DNA from 4 places in the Priestia sp. YIM B13489 genome. Region 1 is predicted to be linked to each of the others. Evidence: riboswitches for the same ligand, from Rfam matches in the RefSeq annotation. Region 1 holds a riboswitch; each other region holds the start of a gene.
The links. A riboswitch is a leader RNA that binds a small molecule or an ion and turns the genes downstream of it on or off. The one in region 1 is predicted to bind thiamine pyrophosphate.
Positions count from the first base shown of each region.

Region 2: another riboswitch for thiamine pyrophosphate. It lies ahead of tenA (thiaminase II); the one in region 1 lies ahead of ACFX4W_RS03475 (thiamine phosphate synthase).
Region 3: another riboswitch for thiamine pyrophosphate. It lies ahead of thiT (energy-coupled thiamine transporter ThiT); the one in region 1 lies ahead of ACFX4W_RS03475 (thiamine phosphate synthase).
Region 4: another riboswitch for thiamine pyrophosphate. It lies ahead of thiM (hydroxyethylthiazole kinase); the one in region 1 lies ahead of ACFX4W_RS03475 (thiamine phosphate synthase).

Region 1 is NZ_JBHZOQ010000036.1:318,949-321,149, forward strand. Features, by position in the region: gene crcB (fluoride efflux transporter CrcB) at 1-322, shown strand, start outside; gene ACFX4W_RS03470 (hypothetical protein) at 370-585, shown strand; TPP riboswitch at 748-849, shown strand; gene ACFX4W_RS03475 (thiamine phosphate synthase) at 972-1,595, shown strand; gene thiO (glycine oxidase ThiO) at 1,579-2,201, shown strand, end outside.
Region 2 is NZ_JBHZOQ010000053.1:2,641,764-2,643,964, reverse strand. Features, by position in the region: gene ACFX4W_RS19265 (TspO/MBR family protein) at 1-447, opposite strand, end outside; TPP riboswitch at 674-771, shown strand; gene tenA (thiaminase II) at 867-1,556, shown strand; gene ACFX4W_RS19255 (aldehyde dehydrogenase) at 1,585-2,201, opposite strand, start outside.
Region 3 is NZ_JBHZOQ010000053.1:3,932,505-3,934,705, forward strand. Features, by position in the region: gene ACFX4W_RS26140 (ethanolamine ammonia-lyase reactivating factor EutA) at 1-558, opposite strand, end outside; gene thiT (energy-coupled thiamine transporter ThiT) at 715-1,323, opposite strand; TPP riboswitch at 1,356-1,456, opposite strand; lysine riboswitch at 1,631-1,815, shown strand; gene ACFX4W_RS26150 (amino acid permease) at 1,918-2,201, shown strand, end outside.
Region 4 is NZ_JBHZOQ010000053.1:2,657,681-2,659,881, reverse strand. Features, by position in the region: gene thiE (thiamine phosphate synthase) at 1-567, opposite strand, end outside; gene thiM (hydroxyethylthiazole kinase) at 581-1,387, opposite strand; TPP riboswitch at 1,464-1,572, opposite strand; gene ACFX4W_RS19335 (MFS transporter) at 1,765-2,201, opposite strand, start outside.

The DNA.
Region 1 (2,201 bases):
AGTTACAAAAACAGTTTCAAACCCTCCTTTTCCAGTATCAATGCTGTTTGTAAACTTGCTTGGTGCGTTTGGGCTTGGTCTTTTTTACGGTAGTTATTATGGAAAGGTTCCGAGTCATGCTTATGATGATTCAATATTTTTAATGATTGGCATTGGTTTTTTTGGTGCCTTTACCACTTTTTCAACGTTCAGTGTGGAAACCGTACAGTTAATTCGAGAAAAATCTTATCGGAAAATGCTGGCGTACGTGGGGATTTCAGCATTGGGAACAGTTGGTTTATTTACAGTCGGTTTACTGGCAGGAACGTTTTTATTTAAGTAAAGAGAACGTTTCTAGTAGGGAAAAACAAAAAGACGGAGAAGTAGAGAATGGATAGAAAAGCAGAAGTTTGGAAATACATTTTGTTGATTGTAGCTGTTGCAGGTCAGATCATCGGTTTTTTATTTTTATTTATAAATGTTGTGGCGGCATTTATTTTTTACGGTTTTTATATTCTAACTTTTATTATGTTACTCCTGCTGTTTATATGGGATCGGAAAAAGGAAAAAGACAAGGAAGAATTTGACGACTATACCGATTACTAATCATATAAAAAGCAGAATGATGCGGTGCGCCGGACCTCTTACTTAGTAAAGAAGCTTAAAAGATACATCTATAAAAGGAAGAGAGCCGTAAGAGCATAAAGAGATATTGTATTTACATCTAGTTGTGTTATAATTTTAAGTGCGAAAACAAAATCAATAAATAGCAATCACTAGGGGAGCTTTTTGAAGCTGAGACGAATGTATTTCGGACCCTTTGAACCTGATCTGGTTTGTACCAGCGTAGGGAAGTGGCGATCATGTTTACATAACGATGCATGCTAACCACTCTACGTTGTAGAGTGGTTTTTTTGTATGTAATAAAGCCCTCTACACAAGATGAAGTGGTTGAAATTTCTTTTTATTCTGAACGGAAAGGTTTCGATCATATGGATATTCCTAAATTTCATGTCGTTACAACAGATAAGCAGCCAATTGAAGAGGTTCGGGACATTTTAACGGCTATTGAGCCTTTTGCGGGTGCCATTCATATTAGAGAAAAAAAGAAAACGGCAAAGCAGATTCAATGTTTGCTAGAAAGCCTGCCATTTTGTCTCTCTAAAATTATTGTAAATGACCGAGTTGATGTAGCGCATGCTTTAAAAGCAAAAGGCGTACAGCTTGCCTATCATAGTTTAGATGTTTCGTGTGTTAGAGACGTATTTCCTTCTCTTATTGTCGGAAAATCAGTTCACTCTGTGGAAGAGGCTTTAGAAGCTGAAAAAGATGGTGCTCACTACATTCTATACGGACATATTTATTCAACACATTCAAAAAAAGGATTAAAAAGTCGAGGGGTAGCAGCACTAAAAGAAGTAGTAGATGCTGTACAGATACCGGTTATTGCCATTGGAGGAATTACACCTGTAAATGCCAAAGAGGTGCTTCAAACAGGAGCACACGGTATAGCTGTGATGTCTGGTGTCATGCTTGCGCAAAATCCCCTTAAAGCGATTAAACAATATTCTCATATATGGACATCTGGAGGTGGAGAAAATGAAGCAGCATTATGATGTACTGTTAGTCGGAGGAGGCATAATCAGCTCTTCTATCGCTTATCATTTGTCAAAACAAGGAGCATCAGTGGCCATTCTTGAACGAAATCAAATTGGTTGTGAAGCTTCAAGTGCAGCAGCTGGTATTTTAGGTGCTCAAGCTGAAATTGATGAAGAAGGTCCTCTTTTAGACCTTGCTATTAAGAGCAGAAGCATGTTTCCTGAGCTGGTGAAGGAACTAAAAGAAAAAACGGCCATCGACGTAGAGCTCATTCAAAAAGGCTTATTAAAAGTCGCTGTAACAGAAGAAGATGCACACGTATTAAAGAAAAAAGCTGCTCAGCACCACCGATGGGATGAACATGTAAGATGGATCGATGTAAAAGAAGCGCGTTTGTTAGAACCCGGGCTCTCTCCAGACATATACGGAGCCATTACAATACCGGGGGACGGCCAGCTAGCTCCGGCTAAGTTAACGCAAGCTCTTGCTCATGGAGCCTTGTATCACGGAGCAGATATATTCGAATACTGTGATGTTCATTCTCTTATTATGGAAAATGAAACAGTAAAAGGTGTACAGACGTCCAAAGGCTCTTTTTACGGAGAAAAAGTAGTTATTGCAGC
Region 2 (2,201 bases), on a different contig from region 1:
AATCCATCCAAGATAAAGCGAAATCGGCAGACGCATAAACCATGTCGTCATTCGAGAATGCTGAATAATGGAATACACAATCATTAATGTGCCTAGAATAAAGAGCATAACTAAAAGAGATAACTTATAGTAATCGTTTTGGAAAATAAAGATCCACGCACTATTTAACAAACAGTTTAGAAAAAACCAAATGCCGATACGTGCATATATTTCCTTTTGATCTTCTCTTGCAAAAAATTGGCGTATAACCCAAATGGTTAATAATAAATAAATAACGCCCCAGATAGCAAAAGCATAACCCGCTGGTGTAAACAACGTAGGAACTTGCGCAGAAGCTTCTCCCGTTGTTTTGCCTCCTATTGGAATGGCATTTGCTAAATAATTCACAAGCAGTGTAATAGCCAAGCCTACTGTATTTAATACAGCATACAAACGAAATTTCGCCATTTTGTTCTCTCCTTTCTTCTATTTATATGGGAGTGTTTCGGAGACGAAAACGGCTCTTCCCTTCATTAATACCTCTTCTTCCCTAAAAATATGCATTTTTAAACAAAAATGATTAAAAATAGCTTTAAGAAATTTCCTCTTTAAGAAAGAAAAGCGGTTAGCACACAATTTCCCATAACGCTTTCTATTTTTCAGAATATATGGTAAGTTAAACTTAGATTAATAGGAAGTCCACTAGGGGTGCCACCGGCTGAGACAAGTTTTCTTGATCCCTTTGAACCTGATCTGGCTCATACCAGCGTAGGAAAGTGGCAATGTTCAGTTTTTTACTGTCCTTTGCCACTCCGTTTATAAACGGAGTGTTTTTTATTTCCTTTATGTGCTTGTTTGTGACTTCCTCATATTAAAGGAGGATTTTGATGTCATTTTCATCTCAATTAAGACAAGAAGCAAACTATATTTACGAAGCCATTTTTAACCATCCTTTTATTAAAGGAATTGCTGAAGGAAACGTGCCAAAAGAAGCGCTTATTCACTACGTTTCTCAAGATTACGAATACTTAACAGCATTTGTTCGCATTTACGGCGCTGCTTTAACAAAATGCCGCACGCGTACCGAAATGGAAGCCTTTAATGCCGGCATTTCTACGGTATTACATAGTGAAGTACACCCTCACAATAATTTTTGTGAAGTAGCAGGCGTACGTTATGAAGACCTTCACACTGAGACGCTTTCACCGACGGCCAGCCACTACATTAACCATATGACAAGTGTTGCGCATACAGGCAGCTTAGCAGAAATCATTGCAGTGCTTCTTCCATGTCCATGGACGTACGTTGAAATTGGCCAGCGCATTACAGAACAAGTAAATCCATCTCCTTCTCATCCTTTTTATGAATGGATTCAGTTTTATAATAATGAAGAAATGAATGGCACAACACAATGGTTTTGTAACAAGCTTGATGAACTCGCCGAACAAGCTACTGAAGAAGAACGTAACCGTATGAAAGATCACTTCATCAAAAGCTGTGAACTGGAGTATTTATTTTGGGAAATGGCATATACCCAAGAAAAATGGCCGCTTTCTCAGCTTTCACTTTCAAAATAACGAAAAAGCCTCCTATCAGGAGGCTCTTTTATTTCAATAGTTTTTTGATCATTTTCAAGCTTTGTTTTTCCGAAGGATAGCGGAATGACAAATCAAACTTGGTTGTTTGAGACAGCATGCTTTTAAAATGAGTGAATGTCTGAAAGCTGTCTTTTCCATGATATTGACCCGTGCCGCTTTCTCCCACTCCGCCAAACGGCAAATATGGCGTAGCGATATGCATAAGCGTATCGTTTATACAGCCTCCTCCAAATGAAAGGCGCTCCGTTATCACGTTTTGCACATCTTCACTTTCTGTAAATAAGTAAAGAGCTAACGGCTTAGCTTTTTCTTGAACTTTATGAATGACTTCGTCTAGTGTTTCATATTCAAGCATAGGAAGAATAGGCCCAAAGATTTCTTCTTGCATAACATCTGATGTCCAGCTTACTTCACTTAACACCGTAGGTTCTATTGTTAGCGTGTTTTTATTGTACCCGCCTCCAACTATAGCATTTCCGTCTTTTAAAAACTCAACTAGCCGAGTAAAATGACGCTCACTGACAATACGGCCGTAGCGGTCGCTTTCAAGTGGATTACTACCGTAAAATTGAGAAATTGCTTCGCGAAGTTTCTCTACAAGCTGCGCTTTCACTTTTTGATGCA
Region 3 (2,201 bases), on a different contig from region 1:
GTCTTCATTTAGTCGAATTAATCTCCCGCCTACATGCAGTGTAAACGTTTCTATCACTTTTCCATTTTGACATAAAGCGATGTTAGCAGTGCCTCCTCCTACATCAATATTGGCAATTACTGCATTTGTTTCAGCAGAACGCTCTATTGCTCCCGATCCTTTTGCTGCTAATATTCCCTCTAAGTCAGCGCCGGCTGTTGCAACAACAAAATCCCCAGCATGTTCGGCTAGATAGTGAACGATACTTTCTGCATTTTGCTTTCTGGCCGTTTCTCCTGTGATGATCACAGCACCTGCCTCCACTTGATCTAAGGAGATTCCTGCGTTCTTATACTCTTGTTCTAGTAGTACCGTTAATCTTTGAACATCGATTTCAACATCGTTTAGCATAGGGGTGGTATAGATAGAACTTACATACGTTACGCGACGATCAATAATTTGACAGCCTGGCAGCGTAAACTGATTTTGTTGATTTGCTATTAACAGCTTGCTTACAATCAGTTTTGTTGTGCTTGTTCCGATATCTAAACCTATGCTCGTTATCCATTTCTGTAGCATGCTATCAATCCCTTATCTCGTTTGAATATGGTGATTATCATAAAACAGTTTTTTGAATATTTCACTAACTATGTTATCAAACCTGACACACTTTTGTGTAAACAAAGGTGACAAATGACAAAAAAGACTAAATCTTGGTAGATTTAGTCTTTTTGCTTATGATGAGTGTGATTTAGTTACAATCATTCTTGATGCGGATGGAATTAATAGTGAAAGAATGATTAAGCAGGCTATTAGTGACCCTACCATTGAAATACCGTTCATTGAAAAAGAATACCATAGAGCGGACATACCCTTTGGCGCATATGATCCCCAAAAAATAATGCCCGCAATAAAGTGCCAGAAATACCGTGCGAAGCTGCCGATAACAAGGGATAAAACAATCAAAACAAAAGCTTTTGATCTGTTATTGTTAGCTAAATTTGTTTTAATAGATTGCGAAAAAATACCTCCAAAACCTATAAAAGCAAAAGCCACAATATATTCAATAAACGTTTGTAGCGCTGTTAAAATATAAGCCGTTCCTGTTGCCAACTGCAACAGCCCCCATAATAGACCAGATAGAGCCCCGCCTTTTACTCCCCAGCGAAAGCACATAATAAAAATGGGCACCATGGAGAACGAAATACTCACAGCCGTTGCAATCTTAATGGAAGGCAAAAGATCAAGTAGAAGTGCTAATGCTGCAAAAATAGCTATTTCAATTTTAGCCTGTAAAGGTAATGCTTTATTCACGTTTCTCACTCCTGTTTTTGAATCATTCATATCAAACGGTTTACACAGGAGTAAGCAAATATATGCTACTATTCCCACATTCCTACGCTAGCGTTAACTAACAGGTTCGAAGGGTCTGAACAATTTGTTCACTCTCAGCACGGCGGCTCCCCCTGTGGTACGTTCGGATATTTATGTAGTATTATGACAACATTCATTATACCATATGTAGCAAAATAGATTCGAGAGATTTCAAAGATGTTTCTATTTTCTGAATCTATTTTTTATAATGACAATCGTTTTAGTATTTGGTATACTTCTTTTATGTCAAATGAATATAAAAAACCCTCATCCTAATCGATGAGGTAGAGGTCGCAGTTTTTAATAGTAAAGCAACGGAAATGCAGAGAACATTGAGGATGTTGCTTGAAAGGAAAAATTGCCGAAGTTTAGATCACTTCTCGGTTGATTTAAGCTGGGGCTGTCTCCGAACAGGAACAGAACTGTCACATCATGCGAGTGATGTGAAGAGCTATCTTCACGGAAGGTTGACGCGGTTTTCAGATTTAAAAGCGCGCACATATACTGCGGGCTTTTTTTATGTTATCCCGTCTCTTTCCGTACATTCGAAAGGAGTATTTATCTATGCAAGAGCAGCAAGAATTAAAACGTGGGTTGAAATCTCGCCACTTAACGATGATTTCATTAGGAGGAGCCATCGGAACCGGCTTATTCCTAGCAAGTGGTGGAGCAATTCACACAGCAGGACCTGGGGGAGCGCTTTTAGCTTACGCTATCATTGGTGTCATGGTTTACTTTTTGATGACCAGCCTAGCGGAGCTCGCAGCTTATATGCCTGAAGCCGGTTCATTTAGTACGTATGCGTCTCGGTTTGTAGATCCATCCTTTGGTTTCGCTCTCGGCTGGAA
Region 4 (2,201 bases), on a different contig from region 1:
AACGCCATCTGCACCTGCTTCTACTACTTGTTTGGCATTTTCAGGCGTGATCCCGCCGATTCCTACAATTGGAAAGTCAATATTCTGGTTTCGCACTTCTTCAATTAACTTTGTACCTTGCACTGCTTTTGCGTCTTTTTTTGTAGAAGTAGGAAAAACAGGTCCCATTCCTACATAATCCGCCCCGTCTCTTATCGCTTGCTGCAGCTCTTGTACATTATGAACAGAGACGCCCACAATTCCTTTTCCTATTTTCTCTCGAACAATATGAGCTTTTTCATCTTCTTGTCCAATATGAACGCCATCTGCTTGTAAGCGGATCGCTAAGTTTAGATCATCATTCACCACAAAAGGAACGCTGTGCTGCTGACAAATTTGCTGAAGTTCCTTCGCCAGCTGATATTTCGCTTCTCCTGTTAAGGCACCCTCGCCTTTTTCACGGAATTGAAACACGGTAACGCCGCCTTCAATTGCTTCTTTCAACACTTCTTTCGGATCTTTTTTACAGTTATTGCTGCCCATTATAAAATAAACTTGCAGCAGCTTTTTGATTTCTTCATTTGTCATTTTCCGGCTCCTTTTAACGTTGATGTACTCTTGCATATGATTCAATATCCTGCCCAGATAAAAGATGAAGCTGATTTAACAGCTCAATTTGAAAGCTTCCCGGCCCTTCTTCACCTTTTTTCGCTGCGGCGATTTCACCTGCCACTCCGTAAAAACTTAAAGCAGCAACGCTTGCCTCGACATATTCTTTTTCTACAGCAGCGAAAGCTCCTATAATTGATGTTAGCAGACACCCAGTCCCCGTCACTTTCGTAAATAACGGGTGACCGTTGTCTACTGTATACGTTTTGTTTCCATCTGTGATTACATCTTGTTTACCCGTGATAACAATCACCGTATCTAATTTGTTCGCTGCTTTTTCAGCAAGTTCAATGACGTCTCCTTGCCCTTCTAATGAATCAACGCCTTTAATGAGCCATGACTCGCCTACGACATTCGCAACTTCAGCAGCGTTACCACGAATAACTGCCATATTTAATTCTTCTACAAGCTGACGTGCTACTTCTGTACGAAACGGTGTCGCTCCGGCTCCTACAGGATCGAAAATAACCGGCACGCCATTTTCATTTGCTGATTTTCCTGCTATTCTCATCGCTTCTACTTCTTGAGCCGTCAGTGTACCCATATTTAAGACAAGCGCTCCGGCGATTCGTGCCATGTCAGCCACTTCTTCCTTCGCATAAGCCATAACAGGTGAAGCTCCTAGTGCAAGCAGTCCATTTGCTGTAAAGTTGGTTACCACAACATTCGTAATATTATGAACAAGCGGACTTGTATCTCTTACTTTTTCTAATTGAGCTGAAATTTTACTAATATCCATGTTTTTTTCACTCTTTTCATTTAGTTTTAACACTGCAAAAAAAAGACAAAAAAGCACCTTGCATGCGCAAAGTGCTTTGGTATGTACTCACATTCCCTGCGCTGGCATTATCCAACAGGTTCAAATGGTCAACAGGCGTCCCTGTACTCTCAGCCTGCCCCGCGCAAGCTCCCATACTATTCTTGTTACGTTTAAAGTTTACTATTAACCTTTTTTATTTGCAACCATTTCACTGTTTTGCCGATAAAATAAAGCTTCTCTATAGGGTGAGTGGCGCTTTAAACCTTACACCATTCCTAAAAGAATAATCAATAGACCTCCAGTAAGCTACTCGAGGTCTTCAATTCCCTAAGAATTCTATCATTTTTTCCTTATGGTTATTTCTCTTGAACCGCTTGATTTCTCACAGCTGTTTTTCTGTCCTTCCCTGCTCTTAAAGATAAAAGAAAACAAAGCAGCAGTACAAGTGCAGCTGATACGTACGGATAATTAATGTTTATATCAAAAAGAAAGCCTGCTACAACGGGTCCAATAATATTCCCAAGACTTGTATAAGCAGAATTTAGTCCGGCTACATACCCTTGGTCGTCTTGTGCCATCATCGACATTTGCGTGCTGATTGCCGGACGTAAAATATCTGTTGCTAAAAAGACGATGAATGTCACAACAATAATAAGCCAGTACGTGTGCACAAACAGCGTAAGTAAAATAAAAAGTCCCGTCATCATCAAGCAAAACGAAATCACTCTTTTTTCACCAAACTTATTTAAAATCCAGCCAAAAATCGTAACCTGCACTACGGCCCCCGCAATAG